2 linked regions of the Robiginitalea biformata HTCC2501 genome follow. The protein of the gene in region 1 interacts with the protein of each later gene in a pairwise test. Links are inferred from orthologs where the notes say so. Each region holds a gene or a part of one and is shown on either strand. Other genes may lie near its edges.

Evidence for each region.
Region 2: the proteins of RB2501_RS09280 (region 1) and dnaE interact in binary tests that used the Escherichia coli proteins (3 or more experiments, as listed by UniProt). The link is inferred for Robiginitalea biformata HTCC2501 from one-to-one orthologs.

Annotation. Positions count from the first base shown.
Region 1 is NC_013222.1:2,064,230-2,071,417, forward strand. Bases 2,409-5,318 are described here. They hold RB2501_RS09280 (DNA polymerase III subunit gamma/tau), read right to left. Parts: upstream 4,840-5,318; coding sequence 2,977-4,839; downstream 2,409-2,976. Other genes in these bases: RB2501_RS09270 (alkaline phosphatase family protein), read left to right, coding at 2,409-2,572; RB2501_RS09275 (transmembrane 220 family protein), read left to right, coding at 2,584-2,943; RB2501_RS09285 (RsmD family RNA methyltransferase), read right to left, coding at 5,295-5,318. In the rest of the region: metabolite traffic protein EboE, read left to right, coding at 1-1,199; more of RB2501_RS09270, read left to right, coding at 1,196-2,408; more of RB2501_RS09285, read right to left, coding at 5,319-5,837; RB2501_RS09290 (DUF3822 family protein), read right to left, coding at 5,834-6,667; RB2501_RS09295 (hypothetical protein), read right to left, coding at 6,645-7,188. UniProt on the Escherichia coli protein: Part of the beta sliding clamp loading complex, which hydrolyzes ATP to load the beta clamp onto primed DNA to form the DNA replication pre-initiation complex.
Region 2 is NC_013222.1:227,490-236,724, reverse strand. The notes cover bases 2,305-7,261. They hold dnaE (DNA polymerase III subunit alpha), read right to left. Parts: upstream 6,867-7,261; coding sequence 2,505-6,866; downstream 2,305-2,504. Other genes in these bases: RB2501_RS00940 (ferritin-like domain-containing protein), read right to left, coding at 7,080-7,261; trxA (thioredoxin), read right to left, coding at 2,305-2,326. Also shown: RB2501_RS00965 (metallophosphoesterase), read right to left, coding at 1-497; RB2501_RS00955 (DUF58 domain-containing protein), read right to left, coding at 939-1,871; more of trxA, read right to left, coding at 2,009-2,304; more of RB2501_RS00940, read right to left, coding at 7,262-7,535; RB2501_RS00935 (30S ribosomal protein S16), read left to right, coding at 7,834-8,583; ribosome maturation factor RimM, read left to right, coding at 8,596-9,123; RB2501_RS00925 (sugar phosphate isomerase/epimerase family protein), read right to left, coding at 9,162-9,235. UniProt on the Escherichia coli protein: DNA polymerase III is a complex, multichain enzyme responsible for most of the replicative synthesis in bacteria. This DNA polymerase also exhibits 3' to 5' exonuclease activity. The alpha chain is the DNA polymerase catalytic subunit.

The sequences.
Region 1 (7,188 bases):
TCCTGCGCAATACCTTCCATACCACCTATTGTACGAACATCCACCCGGGAGGGGACTGGAAGGAGACCTTCGGGGCGCTGGAAGACCATCTGGAAGCGATCCGGGGCAATGTAAGCCCCAGGCAACCATTTGGCCTGGGGCTGAGGCTCTCCGACCAGGCGAGCAGGGAGCTCGACGCGGGCAATCGCCTGGCCGATTTCAAGGCATGGCTGGACGCCCGGGATATCTATGTCTTTACCATGAATGGCTTCCCTTTTGGAGCCTTCCACGGCACAGCAGTTAAGGACCGGGTCCACGAGCCGGACTGGACCACCCGGGAACGCCTGGATTACACGCTCCGGTTGTTCCGGCAACTGGAATTCCTGGCGGGGGAGGGGCGCGAAGCCGGTATTTCCACCTCTCCTGTCAGTTACCGGCATTGGTTTCGGTCGCCTGCGGAGAAATCGGATGCCCTCAGGGCAGGTGCCCGGAACATGGCCCGGGTAGCCGCGGCCCTGTACAGCAGGGAGCGGGACACGGGTGTTTACCTGCACCTGGACATTGAACCGGAACCCGACGGCCTGCTGGAGAACACCCGGGAGGTCCTGGATTTCTACCGGGACTATCTGATACCGGAAGGGGCGGCCTATCTGGAAACCGAGTTGGGTCTGGATACCGCCACTGCCCGGGAAGCTGTACTCCGGCACATCACCATTTGTTATGACATCTGCCATTTTGCCCTGGCCTACGAAGGCCCGGAACACGTGTTTGGCCTATTGGGTAAGGCAGGGATCCGCGTGGGGAAAATACAGGTCAGTGCAGCCCTCAGGATTCGCCCTGACGGGGCCGGCCGGGATATGGCTTTGAGGACCCTGGCGGAATTTGACGAACCGGTGTACCTGCACCAGGTAACCCGCAGGACCCCGGAGGGCGTGGAAACCTGGCCGGACCTGCCGGAATTATTGCAAGACCCGCCGGAATTTGAGGAGTTGCGCGCCCATTTCCACGTCCCGATATTTGCGGAGGGTTACGGGGCCCTGGGCGCCACCCAGCGGGAAATCCTGGAAGTCCTGGAATACCTGGTGGAACACCCGGATGCCTGCCGGCACCTGGAAGTGGAAACCTATACCTGGGATGTATTGCCCGACGGCCTGAAATCCACCCTGTCAGAATCTATTTCCAGGGAACTCGGCTGGCTGAGAAAAGCGTTGAAAGCATGAAAAAAACAGTCGTAATCAATGCCGTCGGCCTGACGCGCCGCCTGATTGGCCCGGACACCCCGAGGATTCGGGAATTTTTGGCCTCCGGCCAGTCCCGGGATATCGCCCCGGTGCTGCCGGCAGTGACCTGTTCCGCCCAATCTACCTACCTGACGGGGAAAATGCCTTCAGATCACGGGATTGTCGGGAATGGATGGTTTTTCAAAGAAGAGCTGGAGGTCAAATTCTGGCGGCAGTCGAACCGGCTGGTGCAGTCCCCGAAGATCTGGGACCGGCTCAAAGCCGAAGATCCGGGATTTACCTGTGCCAATATGTTTTGGTGGTACAACATGTATTCGAGCGTTGACTACAGCGTCACCCCGCGGCCCAATTACCTGGCCGACGGACGAAAAATCCCGGATATCTACAGCCACCCGGCCAGTCTCCGCGACGACCTGCAGGAGCGATTCGGGCAGTTTCCGCTGTTTAAATTCTGGGGTCCCATGGCGGGGATCGACTCAACGCGGTGGATCGCCGATGCCTGTATCCACACGGACCAATCCTACAATCCGACCCTCACGCTGATCTATCTGCCGCACCTGGACTACAACTTGCAACGCCTGGGGCCCGACCCGGAACAAATCGGGCCCGACCTCCAAGCCCTGGACCACGAAGTGGGACGCCTCCTGGACCATTACGGCCCGCAGGAAGTGCAGATGGTGATACTTTCCGAATACGGTATTACACCGGTTAGCCAACCGGTCCACCTGAACCGCATGCTGCGTAAAAACGGGCTGATAGCCATTCGTGAAGAACGGGGCCTTGAGCTGCTGGATGCCGGGGCCAGTGAGGCGTTTGCAGTAGCGGACCACCAGGTGGCCCACATCTATGTGAAAGACCGGGACCGGATCGGGGAGGTCCGGGATCTCGTAGCGGCCACCCCGGGAGTGGAACGGGTCCTGGAAGGTGCTTCCAGACGTGAAGCCGGACTGGACCACGAACGCGCCGGCGACCTGATTGCCGTGGCCGGCCCCGATGCCTGGTTTACCTATTACTTTTGGCTGGACGATGCCAGGGCCCCGGATTACGCCCGGATGGTAGACATACACAAGAAGCCCGGTTACGACCCGGTGGAACTGATGACAGACCCTTCGGATCCGCTGGTAAAACTGAAAATTCTCCGGAAGCTGGCTGGTAAAAAGCTGGGGTTCCGTTCGGTACTCGACGTGATTCCCCTGAAAGCCGAACTGATTCGCGGTTCCCATGGCCGGATTCCCGAAGATCCCGCAGATTATCCTATTTTTATATGTAATAACAAGGGCCCGCTGCCGGATAGCCCGATAGCCCCCACCGAGGTGTACGGAGAATTGTACCGGCTGGTTAAGGGCCTGTAAACCAACCAACCATGCAACAAGCTTTAAAAATATTTGCCATCGTAATGGCTGTCCTTTTTGCCTGGGCGGCCTATGTTCAGATTAACGACCCCGATTCGGGTATCTGGATTGCCGTTTACGGGGCGGCTGCCCTGGGATCCCTGCTTTTTGCACTCGGGAAACTCCCTTCCTGGCTCGGGCTGATAATGGGGATCGCCTTTCTTGCGGGCGCCTTCCTTTCCTGGCCGGACACCTATGAAGGGGTGCGTTTCGGGGAGCGGAAAATGGCCAACCTGAATATTGAATTGGGTCGGGAGTCCCTGGGTTTGGGGATTACGGCCCTTATTTTCTTCCTGTACAGCTGGCGCTCCAGGGGCCGGCGCATTTCCTAGGAAATTGCCCGGAAGGGAAATACAATCAAACGCTTACAGTTCCAGGTCGAAGGTCTTTCGCAGCAGGTCGATAGCAGGGTTCTTTTCCCGGAGTTTCTGATATTTTTCCTCCGGGGTGAAGGCGAATTGTTTTGCCGTTTCTTCGTTTACGGTAATTTTCAACTGGATGTGGTGGTTGTTCAGCTGCGTCCGCAAAAAGTCCATGAGCTCGAACTGATCCCGTTCCACTTCTTTTTTCATGGTGCTGTTTGGCAATTCGATCCATATCACATGATCGCCGATTAATTTGGGCAAATCGGTTCCCAGGCTGGCTGCCAGTATTTTGCGCCCGCGTTTTTCCGTCTGTTCGGCAAACTCTTTCCAGAGGGCCTGCAATTCGCTTTCTTCGAAAGGGTCCCGGGGCAGGTCTTCCGGGTTGGGGGCTGCATGGTGTCGCGATGCCTTGTGTGCTTTTTTTGCCCGGATACTGGAAAGCGACAAGCCCGAAACTTTCTGGCCGGACTTTTTTTTGCCGACGGGCAGGGTCGGCGCTGGGGTCTCTTTCGGTCCGGCAGGAGCACTCGTCTCTTTTTGATTATCCGGGGATTGCGATTGCTCGGCTCCTTCCGGTTCCCGGATGTCCTTTGATTCCGGCATGTCCTTTGATTCCGGGATGCTTTCCGTTGTCTGATGGGCACTTCCCACTGTTTCAGGGGAACTTTCCGCCCCTTCCTGGGCACCCGCCGCCGGTTTCGAGGTGCTTTCCGGTTCCGAGACTGTTTCCGGGGGAGGCGTTTGGTTGTGGAAAGCTGCCGCCGGGATCAACCAGGCGTCTTCCCCGTTACGGGCCTTTTTTTTTTGACGCTGTGTCAGGGAGGCCAGTTTCATCAGGCAGAGTTCCACCAACAGACGGTGGTTCTTGCTGGTTTTGTAGTCCAGGTCGCACTGGTTGGCCAGGTCCAGGGCGGCGAGCAGGAATTCCCCGCTGCAGTGGCTGGCTTGCTCCAGATACCGCTGGCGGACGCTTTCGCTGGTTTCCAGCAGGGCAACCGTTTCCTGGCTGGTGCAGACCATCAAATCCCGGAAATGGGAGGCCAGGCCATTGATATAATGGTGGCCCTCAAAGCCCTGGGCCAGTATTTCGTTAAAGTAGATGAGCAGGGCGGGGATGTCGCCCTTGAGGATGTGGTCGGTACTTTCAAAATACACATCCACATCCAGGACGTTCAGGTTCTCCGCTACGGCTTTGCGCGTGAGTTTGTTTCCCGCAAAGCTCACCACCCTGTCGAATATGGATAGGGCATCCCGCATGGCCCCGTCCGCTTTTTGGGCAATCATGTGCAGCGCTTCCTCGTCAGCCTCAATACCTTGTTGTTCAGCGATATATTTCAGGTAGGACGCGGCATCCCCCACAGTGATCCGCCGGAAATCGAATATCTGGCAGCGCGAGAGGATCGTCGGGATGATTTTGTGTTTCTCTGTGGTCGCCAGGATAAAGATCGCGTGGCGGGGCGGCTCTTCCAGGGTTTTCAAAAAGGCGTTGAAGGCTGCCTGGGAGAGCATGTGCACCTCATCGATGATATACACCTTGTACTTTCCCACCTGTGGCGGAATCCGTACCTGGTCAATGAGGTTCCGGATATCGTCTACCGAATTGTTGGAGGCGGCGTCGAGTTCAAAGATATTGAAGGCAAAATCCTCCCCGTCCCGTTGATTCCCGTCCTCGTTGATTTTCTTGGCCAGGATCCGGGCGCAGGTGGTTTTACCGACCCCACGGGGCCCGCAGAATAAAAGCGCCTGAGCCAGATGATCGTTTTCAATGGCGTTCAGCAGCGTGCGCGTAATGGCTTGCTGGCCCACCACGTCCTCGAACTGCTGGGGTCTGTACTTTCGGGCTGATACGATAAATGGTTCCATTCGAATGGGGCGGCGACCGGTGTATTCCGGCATGGTACCGCATTAACACAAATATAGGGATCGGGTGCCTAATTCGATAATTCCCGGGGGGATGTCCCCCGGTTTTTATTAACAAATGCGGTATCTTTACAGGCGAGCAGGCCGGCTTATCGCTCTTTGCGGATGCAGGGGGAGGAAAGTCCGGACACCACAGTGCAGCATAGCGGGTAACACCCGTCCCCCGACGGGCCCTGCCCGGTCGGGGAGGACCAGTGCAACAGAAAGTATGTACAGTTCGGCTGTAGTGAAATCATGTAAACTCTATGCGGTGAAACGCCATGTAGTCCAGCGACCGAGGGCGGCACGTCCGAGCTGGCGGGTAGGCGGATCGAACCCGGGGGCAACCCCGGGTCCAGATAAATGATAAGCGCCCCGGGCAACCGGGGAGACAGAATCCGGCTTACAGGCCTGCTTTTTTATATTCCCCTGAAAAAACTGAAAACTGTGCCCCCGTATCGGCGGGCCTGTTCAAATGCGTCCAGGTGGGACAAGTCGGTTTCCCGGGTATGTTCCAGAATCAGGAGGCCCTCCGGGGCGAGCAGTTGCCGGTCCATAACTTCCTGTACAAGTTCCTCCAGTTCGCCGGGATTCATGTCGTAGGGCGGGTCCCCGAAAACCAGGTCGAATTTCAGGGCAGTTTGTCGCAGATACGCCAGGCAGTCAGACCGAACGGCATGGATGGGCATGTCCAGTTCCGCAGCCGTTTTTCGGATAAAAGCCACGCAGCCGGCGTCGGCATCTACAGCCGTAATGGTCTCCCCGCCACGGGAAGCGCTTTCATAGCTGATGTTCCCTGTTCCGGCATAGAGGTCCAGGACATGGGCCCGGGGCCAGTCCATCTCCGCAGCCAGGATATTGAAAAGGGCTTCTTTGGCCCGGTCCGTGGTGGGGCGGACGGGTAATTTCCGAGGGGCCCGGATGCGTCGTCCCCGATGCGTGCCAGAGATTATCCGGATCATAGCGAATTGATCAGGGTGAAATCGATATCTTCCTCGGAACCGACGGTGGCATAGGGCTCCCCGGAGGGTACGAAAATGGAGATATTCTCGATGTAACGGGCGGCCAGGTCGTACGTGGCATCCCCCGCCTCGATCTCGCCGAGGAAACGGAGTTTGATCGTCGCCGGGTCCAACCCGAGTTGCTCGATCGCGAAGAGGAGGTAGTACATTATATCCTCTCCGGTCCCGACGGAAAAGCTGTTGAAATACTGCATTTTCTTCCCTGAGAATACCGTCATGTCCATTTGTCCCTCGGCCAGGTGTACATAACATATTTCCCCGGTGCCGTTGGCAGGCAGTTTCACCAGGGTTTCCAGCAAAACCGTGGCCGTATGCTTGAATTCAAATTCCCCGAAGAGGTCGTAGAGATAGTTGTTGACATTCGCAAAAGGCACATATACGTTGACGGCATCCAGCCCGTCGATGGAATCGTAATCCAGGTGGTCGGTGGGGAGGATTTTCGCATTGAATTTCAGGTAATTGGCCAGGTCGTCCCTGCTGAACAATGCCTGGGGGACGAGGCTGAACAACGCATTGCGGTGGATGGCAACCACCTCGGAGAACCGGTACTCCAAAACCCCGTTTACCCGCAGGCTTTCCCGCAGTTCCCGTTGCAGGTCGTAGGGGCTGAGTTCCTGGTTAAAACGCAGGGAATGACTTAGCGCCAGGCGTTTGCCGATGGTATCCAGGATACAAAAAGAAAGTCCATTCAGGCTGACCTGAATGGACAATTTGTAAAAACTATCTTCTTGTTGTTCCAGCCTGTTGCTATTGTTCTCCTTTTTTGTCATAAATAGGGGGCCAGTTACCGCTGGTACTCACCTTGGAAAGGGAGCCAACCGTGATTTCAGGTCCGTTAACCTCTTCGACGCTCACCTGGGCCTTTTCCCGTGCCACCAGGTCCTGGGGCTGGTCGTGCAATACGATATCCTTGGCCACTTTGGCTTCAAAGACCGGGGCGCGGTACCCGCTTTGCTCGAGCATGTCCGCCTTCATGGTAAACTGCTCATTGTTCGGGGCGTAGGGGACATTCATCATGGTCTTGTAGCGATCACCCCCTTTAAAGAGCGAATCCTTAACGGATACATACCCCAGGGTATCGATAATCTTAACCTCGCGCAGCATATCGATCTGGTAGGTCTCGTCGAATTCCATATAAGAGGAATCCCGTTGGGTGGTGATCACGTACCGGCCCGTATCTACAAACTTGACCAGGCTTTCAAAATCATTGGCATAACTCCGGTTGACGGATTTATACGCCTCCTGGGCATTCCGGATATCCTTCAGCTTTTTAATTACTTCAGCATAGCGT
Region 2 (9,235 bases), 1.8 Mb from region 1 along the record:
TTGCCTTCACGGTCATTTATACTTGTCGTAATAAAATCAAACGCCTCTGCATGAAGCTGATTAAAATAGTCAATCGTCAAAATTTTATCACCCATTCTTATTTTATGGAAGTCATTTACGTAAGCAGATACTGAAGCGATGTTTTCAGGCAAAATGTGGCTCCAAAGTGTAGAAAAGAGAAACCTAATACCGCTTATTTCTATTGCTTGGTTGTTTAGAAGGAACACATTTGGTTGCAATTCCCATTGAAAAGGCTTTTGATGTAAAGACAAATCAAATCCACCATAGTATTCGTGATTGCCCGGTATCACATACACCTGTTGGTAATGATCGGACACCCATTTAAAAAGGTCTAGATTTTCAAAATCAAATCCGAGATAATGGGTGTCTCCAGCAATGATCAGTATCTCCCCAGAAGGAATTAAAGGATGGTCTGCCAGCCACTTTCGGTTTTGGGGAAACTCCAAGTGTAAATCGGAACAGTATTGTATTTTCACTTTCGGCTCATTTTCTTGAACAGAAAAGTAAGGAGATAACTTCGTTTTATTCTATTTAACGGTGATTACTTTCCTGGAAAAAAGTTATTGTAAAATACTGCCAAGAAGTAAAAAAGGGTCAAAAATGCAGCACGATTGCGGCACGCTGGTTAACTTTTCTTTAACGTTAACATTTTTATAACATTGATTTACAAGTGATTATAAACAAAAAAGCCTCGAAAAATCGAGGCCTATGCGGTCTGGACGGGACTCGAACCCGCGACCCCCTGCGTGACAGGCAGGTATTCTAACCAACTGAACTACCAGACCAATGTTCCAACCCCGGAGGGTACCAACAACAGTTGGTTTTGTGGAAATTGTCAGAGCTTTTTGTTCAAAAGCGTGGGCAAATATAAGGTACTATTTCAATCCGGCAAACAAAAAGATCAATTTTAGCGCGCCTTATCCGGCAATGCGCTGGCGTTCCGTGAGGAAGGCATTCAGCACGCGGGCAAACGGGTCCGCTACATCCACGCCCACGTACTTGATGTCGTACTGCCCGCAGATGAGTTTGATGGAGCGGACATACCGCACCAGGGCGTCCCGGTAGGCGGCGCGCACGGTCTCCGGGTAGAGGTCCACATGCTTGCCGGTCTCCACGTCCTGGAACCGTTTCGGGGTGTTTTCAAAGTCGAAATCCAGTTCGGTGGCCCGGTCGGCCAGGTGGAAGAGGACCACCTCGTGTTTGTTGTACTTCAGGTGGCGGAGGGCTTCAAAGAGTTGTTCGTCCGCCACGCGGTCCTGGAACAGGTCGGAGAAGAGGATCACCAGGCTGCGGCGCTTGAGCTTTTCGGCAATCAGGTGCAGGTGGGCGTGGAGTTCGGTGCCTTCGCCCCGTCGGCCGGCCAGCCCCAGGTCGTTCAGTTTGGCCAGGAGCATCTGGTAGTGCCGCTCGCTGCCTTTTTCCGGGGCGTAGTACTCGTAGGTGTCGGCAAAGACACTGAGTCCCACGGCATCCCGTTGTTTCTTGAGCAATTCCATCAGGGCGGCTGCGGCCAGGACGGCGAAGCCCATTTTATGGAGGTGGTCCAGGTTGAGCCTTGCGACCTCCGGGTAATACATGGAGGCCGAACTGTCCAGGATCAGGTGGCAGCGCAGGTTGGTTTCCTCCTCGTAGCGCTTGGTGTAGAGTTTGTCTGTCCGGGCAAAGAGCTTCCAGTCGATGTGCTTGGTGCTTTCGCCCGTGTTATACACCTTGTGTTCGGCGAATTCGGCGGAATACCCGTGGAAGGGGCTTTTGTGGATCCCGCTGATGTACCCCTCCACCACCTGCCGGGCCAGCAGGCCGAGGTTTTCAAACAGGGGGGCATTGTGGAGTTCCGATCTCAGGTCCATGTTTCAAAGATACAAAGGGATGGGGAAGTAACGTCCCCGAGCAGACGCCCCGGGTAAAATGCGGACAGCAGGCAAAAAAAAATCCCGCTACCGGGGGAACCGGGGCGGGATTCTGATTGCAATGTATTTTGAAAGGCTTACAGGGCTGCGTCGATCGCTTCGGCGTATACCTTTTTCGGGCTCACGCCTACCTGGCGGTTTACGATTTCGCCATCCTTGAACACCAATACGGTAGGGATGTTCCGCACGCCGTACTTGGCCGCGAACTCCTGGTGGACATCCACGTCTACCTTCCCGACAACCGCTTTGCCGTCGTATTCCTGGCTGAGTTCCTCGATGATGGGTCCAACCATCCGGCAGGGGCCGCACCATGCCGCCCAAAAATCTACTACTACCGGTTTATCGCTTTTAAGGACCACCTCGTCAAAGGTCGCATCTGTTATTTCTAGTGCCATATTCGCTTTATTTTAATTAGTGCAAAGTTAGTCAATTATTTAAGCCGTCCCTTACACTGTGCGTATTCGATTTGTCGATATGCCGATTGAGTCCGTCGATAGCCGCAGGACAGGGCGCAGGATGCGGAGCAGGCCGGGATAAAGCCTGATGGCCTGCCGGGGTTCGCGGGTAGACTTCTTAATTGAGTTTGTAATGTACTTCCTGGTCGCGGAGCGAATGGAGCAGTTCCGAGCTGATGTGGACCTTTTGCTTCCGGCTGGAGAGCTGCACCTTGATGGCTTCCTCCATCTCGTAGACCACAAAATTCAGGTGGTGCTGCCCTTTAAAGGAACGCAGCGTGTCCTGCAATTCCCGGATGCGCTTCTCGTGCAGCTGCCCGATATCGAGCTGGATGGTCAGTTTTTTGGCATAGGCGTCCATCACGTCCTGCAGCAGGAGGACCTGGTTGTACTGGAGGCGGGGGTCGCCTTTTTTTCCGGTTTCCCGGTTCACCCAGCCTTCCCGGACAAAGACTTTCAGGTAGATAAACGCATTGATGGTCAGGAAATGCCGGAATTTCAGGTATTCCTCCCCGAAAATCTTAAACTCAAAGGCATCCGAATAATCCTCCAGGGTAAAGATCGCCCAGCCCTTGCCGTTTTTGGAAACCCGGTGCTGCACGTCCGTAATCACCCCGGCCAGGCTGAGTTCCCGGTTGAGGTAGGGCGACAGGTCGTTCAGGGCATAGATCTCCGTATTGCAGAACGCCTGGATTTCCGTCTTAAAATCGTCCAGGGGGTGGCCCGAGATATAGATGCCTACCACCTCTTTTTCCCGTTTCAGGGTCTCCATGGTGCCCCATTCCTCGCAGGGCGGGATTTCCGGCTCGGCAATCTGCACTTCGCTGCTGCCCCCAAAGAGGCTTACCTGGGAGGAGTTCTCGCTTTCCTGGAAACGGGCCCCGAAGCGAATCACCTTCTCCAGGAAACTCACCCCGTCCGTGCCGCAATCGAAGTACTGGGCGCGATGCGCATTGCCCAGGGAGTCGAACCCGCCCGCCAGGGCCAGGTTTTCAAAGGCCTTCTTGTTGGCGGCCCGCAGGTCGATGCGCTTGGCCAGGTCAAAGATAGACTGGTAGGGGCCGTTAGCTTTCCGGTTTTCCACGATGGTTTCCACGGCACTCCGCCCCACGCCTTTGATGGCCCCCATGCCAAAGCGCACCTGGTTGTCCTTGTTCACCGCGAACTTGTAATAGGATTCGTTGACATCCGGCCCGAGAACGTCCAGGCCCATCCGCCGGCATTCCTCCATAAAGAAGGTTACCTGCTTGATGTCGTTCATATTGTTGGAGAGCACTGCGGCCATGTATTCGGCCGGGTAGTGGGCCTTCAGGTAGGCCGTCTGGTAGGCGATATAGGCATAGCAGGTGGAGTGGCTCTTGTTGAAGGCGTAGGAGGCGAAGGCTTCCCAGTCTTTCCAGATCTTCTCCAACACATCCCGCGGATGCCCGTTTGCCTCGCCCCCGTCCAGGAATTTGGGCTTGAGTTTCTGCAGCAGCGCAAATATTTTTTTCCCCATCGCCTTGCGGAGTACGTCCGCCTCGCCCTTGGAAAACCCGGCCAGCTTCTGGGAGAGCAGCATCACCTGCTCCTGGTAGACGGTGATCCCGTAGGTCTCCTGCAGGTATTCCTCCATTTCCGGGAGGTCATAGGTGATTTCCTCCTGCCCGTGCTTCCGCGCGATAAAACTCGGGATGTATTCCATGGGCCCGGGCCGGTAGAGGGCGTTCATGGCGATCAAATCGTCGAAGACCGTCGGTTTGAGGTCTTTCAGGTGCTTTTGCATCCCCGGGGATTCGTACTGGAATATCCCCACCGTTTCGCCCCGCTGGAAGAGCTCATAGGTTTCCGCGTCGTCCAGGGGAAAGTCGTCCGGGATCAGGTCGATACCGTGCCGCGCCTTGACGATCTTCACCGTATCCTTGATGAGCGTCAGCGTTTTCAGGCCCAGGAAATCCATCTTGAGCAGGCCGGCGTTTTCCACCACGGAGTTGTCGAACTGGGTCACGTAGAGGTCGGAATCCTTGGCGGTGGCCACCGGGACAAAATTCGTGATGTCGTCCGGGGTAATGATCACCCCGCAGGCGTGGATGCCCGTGTTGCGCAGCGAGCCCTCCAGCACGCGGGCCATATTGACGGTCTGCGCCTCCAGGTCGCTGCCCTCGGACAGGTTCAGCAGCTCATTGACCTTTGCCAGGTCGTCCGAGCGGAATTTCTTTTTGAGCTCCGCCTCGTCCTGCCCGAAAATCTTGGCCAGCTTGGACATGTTCGGGATGAGCTTTGCGATGCGGTCCGCTTCGCTGAGCGGCAGGTCCAGCACCCGGGCGGTGTCCCGGATGGAGGATTTTGCCGCCATGGTGCCGTAGGTGATGATCTGGGCCACCTGGTTGGCGCCGTATTTGTCGATGACGTAATCCATTACCCGTGAGCGCCCCTCGTCGTCAAAGTCGATGTCGATATCGGGCATGGATACCCGGTCCGGGTTCAGGAACCGCTCAAACAGCAGATCGTACTTGAGCGGGTCGATGTTGGTGATCCCCAGGCAGTACGCAACTACGGACCCGGCCGCCGAGCCCCGCCCGGGGCCTACGGACACCCCCATGTTGCGGGCTTCGCGGATAAAATCCTCCACGATCAGGAAATAGCCCGGGTACCCGGAGTTTTCGATAGTGGAAAGTTCAAAGTCCAGCCGCTCCCGGATGGCCTCCGTGATCTCCCCGTACCGCTTTTCCGCCCCCTGAAAGGTGATGTGGCGGAGATAGGCATTTTCGCCCCGTTTGCCGCCGTCCGCTGCGTCCTCGGCCACCCGGAATTCCTCGGGGATCTCGAATTTTGGAAGGAGGACATCCCGGGCCAGGTCAAAGGGCTCGATCTTCTCGATGATTCCCTCGATGGACTGGATGCTTTCCGGCAGGTCGCGGAACAGCTCCTTCATTTCCTCCGGGGATTTGAAGTAGTATTCCTGGTTGGGCAGGCCAAAGCGGTAGCCCCGGCCGCGCCCGATGGGGGTTGCCTGTTTTTCCCCTTCCTTGACGCACAGCAGGATGTCGTGGGCTTCCGCATCTTCCTTGCGGCGGTAATAGGTGTTGTTGGTGGCCACCAGGGACACCTCGTGTTTTTTTGCGAGGGCTACCAGGCTCTGGTTGGCCCGGTCCTCGTCTTCCTGCCCGTGGCGCATCACCTCCACATAGAGGTCTTCCCCGAATTGCTCTTTCCACCAGAGCAACGCCTCTTCGGCTTGTTTTTCCCCCTGGTTCAACACCTTGGAGGGAACTTCCCCATAGAGGTTTCCGGTAAGGACGATGACATCCTCTTTATAGCGCTCCACAACCTCCCGGTCTATCCGGGGCACATAGTAGAACCCTTCCGTGTAGGCGATGGAGGACATCTTGGCCAGGTTGTGGTAGCCCTTCTTATTCTTGGCCAGCATTACTACCTGGTAGCCGTAATCCTTGACGGATTTGTTGTTGCGGTCCTCGCAGACAAAGAACTCGCAACCGATAATCGGGATGAGGTCCCGCTTGCCCGATGCCCGGTCCTCCTCGGTGAGGTTGCTGTTGTGGGCTTTGACCTCCCGTACAAAATGGAAGGCCCCCATCATGTTGGCGTGGTCCGTCAGGGCCACGGCCGGCATCCGGTATTCCGCCGCGGCGGCCACCAGGTCCTTGATGCCCATGGTGGACTGGAGGACGGAAAACTGGCTGTGGTTGTGCAGGTGGGCGAAAGGGACCCCTTCCAGGGCCTGGACGTTCTCCCGTATTTCTGCCCGCGTGAGCCCGGGATCGTCTACCGCTGTGGCTTCCGCGAGTTTGCGGGAGGCTTTTTTAAGGTTTTTGTGGGCAATCCCGATCGGGGCGATAGTTCCCGGGTTGGCCCGGTCGAAAGCCTCGAAATACCCGGGGGCCACGCCGAGCTGCTCCGGGCTGTATTGCCGCCGGCGGAGCAATTCCAGGAAGCATCGGGCGGTGGCTTCCACGTCGGCCGTCGCGTTGTGCGCTTCCTCAAAAGGTTCCCCAAAAAGGTGCAGGTGCAATTCGGTGAGGGTGGGCAGCTTGAATTTTCCGCCCCGCCCGCCCGGGAGCTGGCAGAGTTCTGCCGTGGATTCCGTACACGTGTCGAGTACCGGGAATTTTTCCAGGGGGTCCTCGTCTGCAACCCGGTAAAATTCGGCCCCCATCACGTTGATGTCGAACCCGACATTTTGGCCTACCAGGAATTGGGTGCGGGATAATGCCCCGCGAAATGCCTCGAGAACTTCTTCCAGCGGGAGCCCTTCTTCCCGCGCCAGGTCTGTGGAGATACCGTGAATCTGTTCGGCGTCGTACGGGATGTTAAACCCGTCCGGCCGGACCAGCGCGTCGTATTGTTCCACCAGCCGCCCTTCCCCGTCGTGCAATTGCCAGGCAATCTGGATGCAGCGGGGCCAGTTGTCAGTGTCGCTGGCGGGGGCGTCCCAACGTTTGGGAAGCCCGGTGGTCTCTGTGTCGAATATGAGGTACATGGACAGGTATCGGGAATCAGGAGGATAAAATTATGGAAATACCCCGGGCTGCAAAAATGGAGTTTTTATGAGTTATTAACTGGGCCGAGGAGCCAGCCGGTGTGCGGGCCGTCCGTAGCCGAGCGACCGCAAAAGTTCCGGTGGATCCATCCCCTGGCAAGAAAAAACCCGGCGCGGGGCCGGGTTCTGATATTGGGTATTTGCGTGCGTCGATCAGGATACGATGGATTCGTACATCTTCGACGTGTTCAGGGCTGCCTGGATGGCGTTGCGCTGACTTCTCAGGAGCTGCTCCGTAGATGGCGGGAGGGTCATTTCCTTATCGTCGAGGATTTCATCGTACTGCTCCAGGCTGGCTTTCTCGCCCCGCTCTACTTCTTCGAGGATGCGTTCGGTTTCATTGCCGGTGAGCGTACTGGTGAGATTCATCCAGGTACGGTGCAGGTCGCCCTTAAAGCTGCCGCCTTTGTCTGGCAATTCCCCGTACTCGCGGATTTCGGTCTTCAGTTCGTGCCCAAAGGTATAGCGCTGCTTAACTTTGTCGTTCAGGAATTCCTTCACGGCTGGCACTTCTACCTTCTCGGCTGCGAGCTTATATCCTTTTTCAGCATCGTATGTCTTTTCGAGTAATTCGTTTAACTTATTGGAAATTTTTTCAGTGTACTTCATGGTCTATCGTCATTTTAGTGGTTACTGTTTCTGTGGTGCCTTTCAATAAGACAAAAATAGTATACTGGTCAACCTGCGGTAAATCAAATATTTAGCACAATTTATCATCCTCTTAACAGCTTTTATGAAAATATGGGGGCTCCGCGGGGTATAAATTTTTCGCCCAAGTCCTTTACTCATTGGCAAAATGGCGTATATTTGCACCCGCTTTCAGTAGAAATACCCTTGGCTGAACAGCTTGAAATGTTGTAACAAGAATTAATAACCGGGGTCGGGTACCCCAAAACTTTAATGTGATATGCCAGTTAGAATCAGACTTCAGAGACACGGTAAGAAAGGAAAACCTTTTTACTGGATCGTAGCCGCCGACGTGCGTGCCAAGCGCGACGGCCGTTTCCTCGAAAAACTAGGAATCTACAACCCGAATACGAATCCCGCCACTATCGAGATAGACGTGGATCAATCCGTACAATGGCTCAACGACGGGGCTCAGCCCAGCGAGACAGCTCGCCGGATCCTTTCCTATAAAGGGGTACTGCTGAAGCACCACCTGATGGGGGGCGTTCGTAAAGGGGCCCTGACCGAAGAGGAGGCCGAAAAGAAATTTCAGGCATGGCTCGATGAAAAGGAGCAGAAGGTAAGCCAGAAAACCGAAGGACTGGAAAAAGCCCGGGAGGAAGCGCGTGCCAAGGCCCTGGAGGCTGAACGGGAAGCCAACGAAAAGCGCAAGGCGGCCGCTGCTGAGGCAGAAGCCCCGGAGGCGGAGGAAACCCCGGAGACCCCTGAAGGCGAAAGCGCTGCCGAGGAAGTTGAAGCGGTTGCAGCTGCCGGAGAACCGGAAAACGAAGTAGCCGAGGCCGAGGCCCCTGCTGCTGCCGATGATGCTGCTCAGGAGGAAGCCGGTGAGGAAAAAGCCGAAGCTGCCCCGGCCGAAAAGGCTGAGGAAGCGAAGGCTGAAGAAAAGGCCGAAGAAGCCCCCAAAGCTGCTGCCGGAGATTCCGAAGAAAAGGAAGAAAAGAAAGAAGCCGCAGCAGGCGATAAGGAATAAGCCTGTTTTGCCATGCGGAAGGAAGACTGTTTCTACCTCGGTAAAATTGTCTCCCGCCATGGCTTCAAGGGCGAGTTACTGGCGAAGTTAGATACAGACGAGCCGCAGCTATACGAAAATCTGGAATCGGTGTTTGTTTCCGTAGGGAACAACCTGGTTCCATTTTTTTTGCGCCGTTGCCAGTTGCACAAAACGCGCTTGCTCCGGCTGCATTTCGAAGACATCGACTCGGAGGCAGATGCCACCCGTATCCTCGGCAGCGAATTGTACCTGCCCCTGCAAATGCTCCCGCCGCTTGAGGGGAACAAATTTTATTACCACGAGGTTATTGGGTTTCGGCTGAACGATGCCCGGCGTGGCGATGTGGGGGAAATCCGCTCGGTCAATGACCAGGGTGCCCAGGCGCTGTTCGTGGCGGACAAGGACGGGCGGGAAGTACTCATCCCTGTTACGGACGACTTTATCGAAAAGGTGGACCGCGACCAGCGCGTCATCCACATTCGGACCCCGGAGGGCCTGCTGGACCTTTACCTCACCTGAACGGGGAACAGGCCGGGGTGCATACAGCCCGCCGCTCCCTAACTAAGCGCCTCCCGGCAGAATTCCAGGCATTTCTTCACCTCGGCTACGGCGTCGGACCCTTCGGGGATGT